Regions from separate parts of the Leminorella grimontii genome, predicted to be linked through region 1. Evidence: predicted binding sites of a transcription regulator. Region 1 holds the regulator's gene; each other region holds the start of a gene.
The links. The regulator PurR, encoded in region 1, represses purine synthesis genes. The targets are predictions, from matches to a motif close to CANGCAAACGTTTGCNTG.
Positions count from the first base shown of each region.

Region 2: V8L73_RS19470 (NCS2 family permease) is a predicted target of PurR. The motif match lies at 2,670-2,687, and genes of this name have one in related genera.
Region 3: purE (5-(carboxyamino)imidazole ribonucleotide mutase) is a predicted target of PurR. The motif match lies at 2,318-2,335, and genes of this name have one in related genera.

Region 1 covers NZ_CP146357.1:2,227,868-2,232,056, forward strand. Annotated here, with positions in the region: gene V8L73_RS10450 (YniB family protein) at 149-694, opposite strand; gene V8L73_RS10455 (YnhF family membrane protein) at 873-962, opposite strand; gene purR (HTH-type transcriptional repressor PurR) at 1,273-2,289, shown strand; gene V8L73_RS10465 (hypothetical protein) at 2,450-2,893, shown strand; gene V8L73_RS10470 (aryl-sulfate sulfotransferase) at 3,162-4,189, shown strand, end outside.
Region 2 covers NZ_CP146357.1:4,262,695-4,266,883, forward strand. Annotated here, with positions in the region: gene V8L73_RS19455 (amino acid ABC transporter permease) at 1-425, shown strand, start outside; gene mdtG (multidrug efflux MFS transporter MdtG) at 430-1,674, opposite strand; gene yieH (6-phosphogluconate phosphatase) at 1,799-2,467, opposite strand; gene V8L73_RS19470 (NCS2 family permease) at 2,750-4,084, shown strand; gene V8L73_RS19475 (MarR family transcriptional regulator) at 4,133-4,189, opposite strand, start outside.
Region 3 covers NZ_CP146357.1:2,628,153-2,632,341, reverse strand. Annotated here, with positions in the region: gene V8L73_RS12300 (phosphodiester glycosidase family protein) at 1-625, shown strand, start outside; gene purK (5-(carboxyamino)imidazole ribonucleotide synthase) at 654-1,730, opposite strand; gene purE (5-(carboxyamino)imidazole ribonucleotide mutase) at 1,727-2,236, opposite strand; gene lpxH (UDP-2,3-diacylglucosamine diphosphatase) at 2,410-3,135, opposite strand; gene ppiB (peptidylprolyl isomerase B) at 3,153-3,647, opposite strand; gene V8L73_RS12275 (IclR family transcriptional regulator) at 3,759-4,189, opposite strand, start outside.

The DNA of each region.
Region 1 (4,189 bases):
AGGTGTTTTTCTTGGTATAACCCTTTGATCCCACCCGCAAAGCAGGTGGTTTTATGTTTAAGACGCTAACGCGACTTAAACTGGCTAAAGCCATAATAAGAAACCGACGATAAACGTCGGTTCTCAATGCGTATAAAGTACGGAAAAACTAAAGCATATTGATGAGCCGTAAAATCACATAGATGAATGCGCCCCACAGCACCGGCGCCACGTAAAGCTCGGTTATCTGCGCAAAAATGGAGGTGTTTGGAATCGAAATCAGCTTCTGCAGCTCCTGCTTTGAACGGGCCTGTTCACCGTTCATTGCTTCAAGGATCGCTCGCTCCGTCACGCCTTCCTGCACGTTATAAACTCGCTTGGCTAACCTTGCGCCGGAGGCAGAGAGCGCTAGCCCAACGAAAATCAGCAAAAAGATAACGATAAACCAAACGGTGTTGGATGCAGTCCAGTTTTGAATATTCGGCACCGGCGAGTTAGTCCAAAAGTACTCAAGAAAAGAAGTATATTGGCGCACGATGTTGAACATCACCTGCAAGAAATCCATGATAGTCGCCGTCATTTCCTGCATCTGGCTTTTAGGCGCTACCAGGTACTTAAGTACGGATATCACCGTCGAAATCAGCGCAGGTATAAAAATAACAATCCCGACGATCCGCTTCACTAAAGCCAACGCTCTAGCCTTATGGTGAGTCATTCTGCCTCCATGTTGAAACACCGATTTTACTCTATTGATTTCAAAAAAATATGTTCCACAAGGGAACATTCTCACTCACCGACAAACCGCTAACCTGAAAACGCGACGTTCCATCGCTGCGCTTTGACGTCATTAAAAACAATACCCGACATCGGCGCTGTCGGGTATTTAAAAACGATTAGTGCGTAACGGCAATCAGGCTGTAAGTCACGATAACGAACAAAGCAAAAACGACCGTGCTTAAAGACCACTTTAATTCAGCAGACATCTTGGACTCCTTTTTTACTAATTGGGGGTAATGTTAACGTGAGTTTATCAGCCCTATTTCGGCTAAAGGTGCGAAAACCGCAAAAAACGTTGCGTTCTTTCCGCTACAGCCCTTTTACTTTTGAATTAAATGCGCCAAAATTCATCGCCAAGCATCACTGATAACGATAACGTAAGTTAGCGCCAGTGCGTATGATACAAATTCTACACCGTTTTGCTTTTAATGTGTAATTGAAAAGGCAAACGTTAACTTACCCGCTTACACTGTCATCTGAGCAACGAACGGTATAGGCACAGGAGAACCCGCTTTTATGGCAACCATTAAAGACGTAGCGAAACGCGCCGGCGTTTCAACGACGACGGTATCCCACGTCATCAATAAAACCCGTTTTGTTGCGGAAGATACTAAAACTGCCGTCTGGGCCGCCATAAAAGAACTCAGCTATTCGCCCAGCGCCGTCGCCCGCAGCCTGAAGGTTAACAGTACTAAAACGCTGGGGCTGTTGGCGACCAGCAGCGGTTCGCCCTACTTCGCCGAAGTCATTCAGGCCGTAGAGTCGGCCTGTTATAAAAAGGGCTATACGCTTATCCTTTGCAATACTCAAAACGATCTTGAAAAACAGCAGGCCTATCTGGCCATGCTGGCGCAAAAGCGCGTAGACGGCCTTTTAGTAATGTGTTCTGAGTATCATCCCCCCCTGCTTGAACTACTAAACGACTATCAGCATATTCCCATGATGGTGATGGACTGGGGTAAACACAGCGACTTTACCGACAATATCGAAGATAACGGCTTCCACGGCGGGTATCTGGCCGCACGCTATTTGATAGACCGAGGCCATCGAGATATCGCCACCATTACCGGCCAGCTAAATGAATTTACCGGACGGGAGCGACATAGCGGTTTCCTGCACGCGCTGAAAGAGGCCAACATCGACATCCCCGATGAGTGGATTGTTGAGGCGGACTTCCAGCCGCAGGAAGGGTATGACGGTATGATGAAGCTGTTAAAAGCCCAAAAGCGCCCAACGGCGCTATTTTGCGGTGGAGACGTCATCGCCATGGGTGCGCTGTGCGCCGCTGGCGAAATGGGGTTACGGGTTCCCGACGATATCTCCGTCATCGGTTACGACGACATTCGCAATACGCGTTTTTACAACCCGCCCTTGACGACGATTCAACAGCCAAAAGAAAACCTGGCGGAGATGGCGCTGGACATGCTGCTCGATCGCATAATCAACAAGCGCGAAACCTACCACTCGATTGAACTGCACCCCGAGCTGGTTGAGCGCAATTCCGTTGCCGATGGTCCCTATCTGAAGAAATAGTCCGCAGGCCCGCCTCTCTGGCGGGCTTTTCGTTTGCCCCTCCGCCATTCTCTTCCTATAGTTAAACCTGAGAAGCAGTCAGGTTCAGGACGCCCTTTTACCGCATCGGATGTAATAACAGGCGCTAAAGCGCCGCCGATGCCAACACGGTGATAGTCCTATGAGGTTAGTTAAGCGTACAGCAACCATTAGTTTATTCGTCGCGCTGATGACGGGCTGTTCTCTGTTGCCCGGCGTTCGGATGAATAATCTGGAATACAGCGTTACTCCCAAAGCTAACGAAGGAGAGCCAATCCTTGTCGACTTTGTTGCCGTTGAAGGTGGCAGGTTAACCGCTCAATTGGAACACTATACGTCTGAACAATGGTTTAAAGAAAAAAGCGACCTTCTGAAAAAAAACGCCAAGGGACTCATCGTCTGGCCAATCGTTGTTCGGCCCGGAACGTCGGTAACGCTTAGAAACGTTCCCCTTTACGGTAAACCCGCAGATAACGTATTTCTGTTCGCCAACTATAAAAGCAAAGGAGCCCATCGCCTTGAGCTTGAGCGTTCACGTCTGATTAAGCTGGAGTTTCGCGACGGCGACGTATACGCGGTTAATTGATTTATCTCTTCATCCCCAAGGCCTCCATTCTACGAGGCCTTCTCTTTGTTTTTCATCCCTATATTTCGATTTTCGAAAAATCATTATTCGCAAATTGGCGATTCTCTTTATTGTCAAAAGTAATTATATTCAAGTCAATTGTAACCAAATATTATTATTTTCATATTTAAAAACATCCAGCAACAACCAATTACAAAGAGTCACTCAAATATCTTGAGAAAGATTGAATAGATAAGACGGATTTACGTTCAAGTAACTGGAGAATGTTATGAAATTTAAATATGCGTTAACCTCCCTTGCGCTGTCGGCAGCTTTATTATCAGCTTTGCCCTCTACGGCACTGGCTATTGGTGGAGCGAGCGGAGCAAAGCTGGACTATCAGGTTCAAGGTCAAATAGGCGAAGTCGTCATGAACCCATACGATATTGCGCCACTGACGGCAATTATCCGCAACGGCGGTTACGTACTAAGAGACGCATCGGTTCGTATTGTGCCTAAGGCGAACGGTCAGGAAATCAAATATCAGGTAAACAATAAATACCTTCTGACCTACGGTGGGATCCCCGTTTTCGGCCTTTATCCCGATTACGTCAACACGATTGAAGTTGAATATATCCGCCTCTACGGCGAAAAAAGTGAAAAAATTAAAGAAAGCTACACCGTCTATGCTCCTCCTGCCTATACGGAATCAGCTGGAACCAAAGAGGAACAGGCTTCATTTTTCACCGTAAACGTTAAAAAAGTCGCCCCTGAATTTAAAGACCGACTCTATCTGCTCAACAATCTACAGGACAAGTCAGGAAACGGCACCCGCACCGTATGGAATAACCCCGTTGGCGGCGCGCTTGAGTGGAATTTCTACCCTGTCAACGCCATTATCGACACTTCCGGCGATATCCGCTGGTATATGTTCGCCAATCCTATTTACGATCTGAAATCTATCTATAAAGCCGGCGTAATGATGGGCTTTAAGCAAAACGACGACGGTGCGCTAAGCTGGGGCTACGGCCAGCGCTACGTGAAGTATGACATCATGGGAAGAGAAATCTTTAATCGCCGGTTGCCCGACAACTACAACGACTTCTCCCACTCGATGGATAACGCCGCCAACGGCCATTACTTCCTGCGCGTAGCCAGCTCCAACCATAAGCGCGCCGACGGTAAGAACGTTCGCACCGTGCGCGACGTGATTGCCGAAGTCGATCAAAACGGCGTAGTGGTGGACGAATGGCGGCTGTTTGACATCCTTGACCCCTATCGCGACGTTGTGATGAAAACCCTCGATCAGGGCGCCGT
Region 2 (4,189 bases), 2.0 Mb from region 1:
ATCTGGCTCACGGCGTCAAAGCGGGCATTATCGCCATCGGCGCCGGGCAGTGGCAGGCGGGGCTTTCTCTCGGGTTTAACCGCTGGCAGGTGCTGTGGCACATCGTTTTGCCTCAGGCGCTGCGCATGATGGTGCCTTCGTTTATCAACCAGTGGATATCGCTGATAAAGGACACCTCGCTGGCCTACGTGGTCGGCGTCGGCGAACTGACGTTCCTCGCTACGCAGGTCAATAACCGCAGCATGGTTTATCCGACGGAGGTGTTCTTGTTTATCGCGCTGGTCTACTTCCTGTTTTGCCTGACGCTCGACGTCGTCGCCAACGCGCTCAGCAGGCGCTACGCCGTCGCAGGCAAGGGAGCGGCGCGCTCCCGTTCGCTTTGGCGGTTTCTGCTGCCGATAAAGACCGGCGCCAGAGCGCTGTAGAAGGCTACTCTTCCTGTTCAGAAGGCGCGTCGTGCGCCTTTCTGGCCAGGAACCAGTAGGAATAAACGGCGTTAAACAGCACTACCAGCGCCGTAAAGACAAACACCGCGCGAAAGCCGAGGCTGGCGGCTACGGTAGAGCCTAAAAGCGGGCCGCTGACGTTGCCGATGTCTCGAAACGACTGGTTGTAGCTGAATATCCTGCCCGCCACCTGATTACTGCACTGATAGATAAGCAAGGACTGAACGGCCGGCAGCAGCGCGCCGTCGGCGATGCCTAACAAAAAGCGTAAAACCGCCAGCTGCCACGGGCTTTGCACGATAGACATCGGCAGCAGCACCAGTATCGAAAATATCAGCATAGCGACCAGAATGCGCTCCGGCCCGATGCGGTCGCCAAGCTTGCCCAGGCGCGGCGCGCTCAGCAGGGCGGCGAAGCCCGGCACCGAAGCGATAAACCCGCTGACGAACGCCAGGTTGTTGATGTTGCCCGCAATGTCGCGCACGTACAGCGTAAGAATGGGCGCGATAGAGCCGGTAGCGACCTGAATGATCATGGTGGTGATAAACAGCCCCAGCACCAGCTTGGGCCGCTTGAGCGAGGCGAAGACCTGACGGCCGCTGAGCATGTCCTTCTTGTGAACGCGCACGAACTGCTCTTTAACCGTAAACAGCGTCAGCAGAAAACAGACCAGCAGCACGCCGGCGGTGATGAAGAACACCGGGCGCAGGCCGTAGCGGTCCGCCAGAAAGCCGCCGATAATCGGGCCCAGCAGCGCGCCGCTGACAGCACCCGTCGACAGCGTCCCCAGCGCCCAGCCGCTGCGGTTTCTTGGCACCTGCGTGGCGATAAGCGCGTTGGCGTTCGGCACAAAACCGCCCAATACGCCGAGCAGCGCCCGCAGAATAAGAAACTGCCAGACGTTTTGCGCAAATCCCATCAGCATCATGATGATGGCCATTCCCAGCGCCGAGCGCAGCAGCATGACTTTTCTGCCGCGCCGGTCGGCCAAGCCGCCCCAAAACGGTGATGCAATGGCAGAAAACAGGAAGGTAATGCTGAATGCGACGCCGGACCACAGGTTAAGCTCCGCGTGGCCGGTGATGCCAAGCTGCTCCACGTACAGGGGCAAAAACGGCATTACCAGACTGAACCCCGCCCCGGTCAGAAAGCACCCTAGCCAGACAACGTAAAGGTTGCGCTGCCAGTTAACGGCTGAGACGGTGATGGTTTCGGGTTCTGTCGTCATGAGTAACCTGCAAACGAAAGTAAATGGCCGCTTATCATAATTTAAGTGGGTATTGGCTTAAGTTGCCATTAATGCCACTCTTTTAAAACGGGTCTGACCTCCGAAAATGGGGGCTACGTCAAGTTTAGCCCTGATAAATATTCCAGCCTCGGGCTTTCCACAGCGCAGGTAGCTCATTCATATGATAAAAGGGCGTCACCAGCGGGTGGTGGATGGGGTGCGAGTGGGGATCGGCGCAGTAGTAAAATACCGGAATGCCCGCCGCAATGCCCGCGTTGGCGCCGGAAACCGAGTCTTCCACCAGTATGCATTTTTCCAGCTCGACGTTAAGGCCGCCGCAGGCGAAGGCCAGAAGCGCCGGATCGGGCTTCCAGCGCTGGATGTCGAAGGCGCTGTAGAGCCTTTCGCCAAAGAAGTCGAGCAGGTGAGTAAGCCCAAGTGAGTGCTGCATTTTGCTGACCGGCCCGTTGGAGACGACCGCCATCGGCACGCGAATGCCCTCCAAAAGCGATCTTACGCCGTCAATGGGCTCGAGGCGCTGTTCAAACAGCACCGCCATGTTTTGGCGATACTCTTTTTCCAACTGTTCGTCGCTTTGAGTAAGCTCGTACTCTTTTCTCACTTCGGCAAACACCTGATAAAGGTTGGTGCCCTTGAAGCGTAAAACGCACTCCTGAGTTGAAAGCGGGATGCCGTAGTGGTTAAACACGATGGAAAACGACTCGCAGCAAAGAATTTCGCTGTCGACCAGCGTTCCGTCGCAGTCAAACAGAACGCACTCAACCGGTTGCATTTTTAATTCCTTATTTTTCGTACGGGCCGCTGCGCGGCGGCGGCGCGCTATTGAGAAAAGAGCGTGTCCATAGATAGTAGAACACCCGTATCGTAAATGATAGCCGTCTGTTTATTTTAGCTTTTTGTCTTTACGCCCGCGGCTTGAAAGCGCGAACGAGGCTGGCCTATCCTAAAGGACATGCCTGATAATGAAAATAAACCATGCAATCGATTGCCTATTTTGGTATATCTAGCGGTTTGATTTTTTACCTTCTCTTCACACTTTTCTTCGGATATCGACATGAACAAACCGGTTTCTGGCCCTACCTCCGAGCGGGGGCTGTTAGAGCGCGTGTTTCAGCTACGTCAGCACGGCACTACCGTTCGCACCGAGATCGTAGCCGGCTTTACAACGTTTTTAACCATGGTCTATATCGTCTTCGTCAACCCACAGATTTTGGGCGTTGCGGGGATGGATACCGAGGCGGTTTTTGTTACCACCTGCCTGGTGGCTGCGTTTGGCAGCATCTTTATGGGCGTTTTGGCTAACCTGCCGGTGGCGTTAGCGCCGGCGATGGGGCTCAACGCCTTCTTCGCCTTCGTGGTGGTCGGCGCGATGGGGCATTCCTGGCAGGTGGCGATGGGCGCCATTTTCTGGGGTTCGTTCGGTTTTCTTCTGTTGACGCTGTTTCGCATCCGCTACTGGATGATAGCCAGCATTCCGGTCAGCCTGCGGGTGGGGATCACCAGCGGTATCGGCCTGTTTATCGGCATGATGGGGCTGAAAAACGCCGGCATCATTGTATCTAATCCGGATACGCTGGTGGCGATCGGCAACCTGACCTCGCTGCCGGTGGCGCTCGGCGTGTTGGGCTTTTTTATCATCGCGGTGCTGGCAGCGAAAAACATCCATGCCGCGGTGCTGGTGTCTATTGTCGTGACAACCGGCATTGGCCTCGTCGTCGGCGACGTCACCTATCAGGGAACGGTTTCTGCACCACCGAGCATCGCCAGCATCATCGGCCAGGTTGACGTGAAGGGCGCGCTGGACATCGGCCTGGCGGGCATTATTTTCTCCTTCATGCTGATTAACCTGTTTGACTCCTCGGGTACGCTTATCGCCGTTACCGACAAGGCTGGGCTGGCGGATGAAAACGGCAAGTTCCCGCGCATGAAGCAGGCGCTGCTGGTGGACAGCATCACCTCGACGGCGGGCGCCTATCTCGGCACCTCGTCGATTTCTACCTATATCGAAAGCTCATCGGGCGTGTCCGTCGGCGGGCGCACCGGGCTTACGGCGGTCGTCGTTGGCCTGCTGTTCCTGCTGGTTATCTTCCTTTCGCCGCTGGCGAAGATGGTTCAACCCTACGCCGTTGCTGGGGCGCTTATCTACGTGGGCGTGCTGATGACTTCAAGCCTGTCGCGCGTGAAGTGGAACGATCTGACGGAAGCGACACCGGCGTTTATCACCGCCGTGATGATGCCGTTCACCTTCTCTATTACCGAAGGCATCGCGCTGGGCTTTATCTCCTACTGCGTGATGAAGGTGGGTGTGGGCCGCTGGCGTGAAATCAGCCCCTGCGTGCTGGTCGTCGCGCTGCTGTTCCTGTTTAAGATAGTGTTTGTCGACCACTAGATTGTTTATTGCGAGCGCTCCGCACGGAGCGCTCTTTCACTTGCGCAGCTAAAGCGCGTCTTTTCCCACCAACTTCTTCAGAAACGTGACCAATTCCCCCTGCTC
Region 3 (4,189 bases), 400 kb from region 1:
TCCTCAAACCGAACGGGTAAGAACGTACTGGCAAAAGGGGAATGGAGAAGCCTACGGTTCGCTGCGCGCCCTGCTATCTGGTATCAATGGCGACGGGCGAGTGCAGATGGCGATGAACGGCGGCATATATGATAAAGAATATGCGCCGCTCGGCCTGTATATAGAGAGCGGCGAACAGAAGGTGGCGTTGAACCTTGCCTCCGGTGGCGGCAACTTTTTTATTCGACCCGGCGGAGTGTTTTACGTCAAGGATGAGCGCTACGGTATCGTCAGCCTGGACGAGTTTAAATCGGTAACGGGCGCGGATTTCGCCGTTCAGTCCGGGCCAATGATGATTGAAAACGGCGCGATCAACTCCCGCCTGAAGCCCGGCGTGGAGTCGCGTAAGGTTCGCAACGGCGTAGGCATTACGCAAAAGGGCGAGGTGGTGTTTATGATGAGCCAGCGCGAAGCTAACTTTTACGACTTCGCCTGCTATGCGAAGTCCCAGCTAAACGTTCGTCAAATGCTTTATCTGGACGGCACCATCTCAAAAATGTACCAAAAGGGGGAGGGCGTACCCTGGCAGTATTATCCGTTTGTGACCATGATAACCGTGGAGAAAAAAGAGGCGCCAAAGCAATAGCCCCGCGGTCAAGCGAGGCTATGGAGAGTTATTCGTTTTCTTTCAGCGTCTCTATCGCCCAGTCAATGCTGGCGTGATAGTCGCCGTCGAGCATCGGCTTCAAGTGGGCAAGGGTATCGCAAAGCGTTTCAACGCTGGCGTGGTTCAAGTTTAAATGCCCCACCTTGCGGCCGGGGCGAACCTCTTTATCATACCAGTGCAGATGGACCAGCGGCAGAGACAGCCAGCGCGGATTAACGTCGGTGCCGATCAGGTTTACCATGACCGACGGGCTAAAAACGTTTGGCTTCGGCATCGGCAGGTCAAGCACCGCCCGCAGGTGAAGCTCGAACTGGCTGATAGATGCGCCGTTTTGCGTCCAGTGTCCGCTGTTGTGCACGCGGGGCGCAAGCTCGTTGATTAGCAGACTGTCGCCGACGATAAAGCACTCCATCGCCATCACGCCGACGTAGTCCAGCGCGTTAAGTATGGCCGACAGCATAGTTTCCGCCTGACGCTGAAGGCGAGCGTCAGGCTTGGGCAGCGCCACGCTGGCGCGCAGGATGCCCTCTTGATGCAGGTTGTGGGTCAGCGGATAGAACACGCAGCGGCCGTGGCGGTCGCGCGCGCCAACCAGCGAGGCTTCGCCGCAAAACGCAATCGCCTGTTCGACAATGGCGGCGCCGTAGGCATCCTGGGGCAGCGTGTTGACATCACTCTCTCTAAGCCGCCACTGCCCGCGGCCGTCGTAGCCGCCGACGCGGCGTTTGACGATGGCAAGCTCCCCCAAAGAACGAAAGACTTCCGGCCACTGTTCGGCGCTTTCCAGCGGTTGCCAGGGGGCGGTCGCCAGCTTCAGGGTGTCCAGCAGGCGCTTTTGCGTCAAGCGATCGGCCAGGCGTGGAAAAACGTCGCGGTTAACGAATCCGGGGTGGCGGGCCAGGATTTCCGTCAGGGGCGTATCGGGCCAGCGCTCGATTTCTGCGGTGATGACCGCCTGCTGATAAGGAACCGCTTCAGGCTCTGCATCCAACCCGACGGGATAAACGGCAATGCCCAGAGGTTCACCCGCCTGGCGCAGCATGCGGCCAAGCTGGCCGTTTCCTAAAACGCAAACCGGCTTCATGGATTCTCCCTGGGATCGGGGTTGTTGAGGACGTCATCCGTCTGCGCCTGACGCCAGGCGGCGAGGCGAGAACCTATTTTCTCGTCGTGTAACGCAAGGATCTGCGCCGCCAGCAGGGCTGCGTTGGCCGCGCCGGCTTTGCCGATAGCCAGCGTTCCGACGGGAATACCGCGCGGCATCTGGACAATAGAGTACAGGCTATCGACGCCGCTGAGCGCAGCGCTTTGAACCGGCACGCCGAGCACCGGGACGAGCGTCTTGGCAGCCAGCATACCCGGCAGGTGGGCCGCGCCTCCGGCGCCAGCGATGATCACGTCAAGGCCGTTCTCTTTTGCGCTTTCGGCGAAGCTAAACAGTTTATCCGGGGTGCGGTGGGCAGAAACGACTTCGGTGTGGAACGGAATGTCTAATGCGGTAAGGATTTCTGCGGCGAACTGCATGGTCGCCCAATCGCTTTTGGAACCCATCACAATGGCGATTTTGGCCTTGTCGGCGCTGACTGGCATAGGGGGCATGCTCCTGTAAGGTCGTGCGGGGTAAATATAATAACCTCTTTCAGGGCCGCAAGCATAACACGCCGCCGTGGGAAGGAAAACGTTTGCGTTCGCTTAACTAAAAGAAAATGAGGAAAATTGAAGAGGGGAATCAGGCTGTGCCCCATAGCTGTATGCGGCGCAGTCTAGAGTGGAAAGCTGGCCAGATCGATGCTGCCGTCAGGGAATGCGCGCAGGACTGAGCCCTGAGTATGCCAGGCGCCGAGTACGACGCGTTGAGACTGCTCGCCCTTAATCGTCATATCGTGCACGGCCGGCCGGTGAGTGTGTCCGTGAACCATGTGCAGTACGCCATGCTTTTTCATGTCGCTTATCACCGCGAGCTGGTTGACGTCCATCATGAGTTGGGATTTAACCCGGTTGCTAAGCGTACTTTGGCGGCGTAGCCGACTGGCTATCTTAAGGCGCAGGCAGAGCGGCAGACATAAAAAGGCGCGCTGAATAAGCCGATTGTGCATATAGCGGCGAAAGCGCAGATAGCCCGGGTCATCGGTGCAGAGCGTGTCGCCGTGCAGGATAAGAACCGGCGTGCCGTAAACGTCAACGATCTGTTTTTCCGGCAGCAGTGTCATTTTACAGCGCTCGGCGTAGCGCTGGCCGATAAGAAAATCTCGGTTGCCGTGGATAAAGTAGCAGGGGACGCCCCTGTCGTGCAGCGCCGCTAGCGCTTTTGCGACGGTATCGTGCAGCTCGCTTGACTCGTCATCGCCGATCCAGAATTCAAACAGGTCGCCCAGAATGTAGAGCGCAGAAGCGTTGACGGCTTCTCTCTGTAAGAAAGCGAGAAAACCGGCAGTAATTGCCGGTTCGGATTCGCTTAAATGGAGGTCGGCGATAAACAGAATGGTCATCGATCTCGGGCAGAACCTTATTCGTTAACGGTAACGCTGTTGATGACGACGTCTTCGACCGGGACGTCCTGGTGCATACCGCTGCGGCCGGTTTTAACCTGCTTGATGCTGTCTACAACGTCCATGCCTTCGACGACTTCTGCAAATACGCAGTAGCCCCAACCGTCCGGGCTTTCAGAACGGAAGTTCAGGAAGTCGTTGTCGACGACGTTGATAAAGAACTGCGCCGTAGCTGAGTGAGGGGACGGCGTGCGGGCCATAGCCAGCGTTCCACGGGTGTTTTTCAGGCCGTTGTTGGCTTCGTTTTTAATCTCTGCCTTGGTCTCTTTTTGGCTCATGCCGGGTTCAAAACCGCCGCCCTGAATCATAAAGCCGTTAATGACGCGGTGGAAAATCGTGTTGTTATAAAACCCGCTGCGGCAGTAGTCCAGGAAGTTGGCCGCGGTGATAGGCGCCTCATTGCTAAACAGTTTGATAACGATATCGCCGTGGTTGGTATGAAGAGTAATCATTGAATTTCCTAAGCCTGGTTAGAGTACGTCAAATAGGTATTGTATATGATGGCGTTAGAGGCTGCACTATCGTATTTCCTTTTAGCCTCGGCGGCGCCGGGATGAGTGCGCCTATCCTATGTGAATTTCTTTTATAACGTTAAGCAGTACGTCGGCAAGCTGGCGCAGTTCGCCGTCGTCGTCGGGCAGAAGTCCCATAATGACGGCGGCGCCAATGAGGCTACGGTTGGTGTTAAAAACAGGGCAGGCGATGGCTCTGGCGCCGGGAATGCCTTCCGTTTCCGTCAGGCGAATGGCGTAGCCGTCGTGCAGGATCTGTTTCTCTTCTTCTTTAGTCAGCAGGTTTTGATCGCGAAAACGCGCTGAGAAGGTCAAAAAGATTTTCCCTGCCGCGCTGGTGAGCAAGGGAATTTGCGTATTGTCTTTATAGTCCAGCTCAATGTTCTTATTGCTGCGGTTGTAGTTGATAAGCGTCGGCGTATCGCCCGTGATTACCGCGAGCCCGGTAGAGATATTGAGCCTGTCCCTCAGCTGGCAAAGGG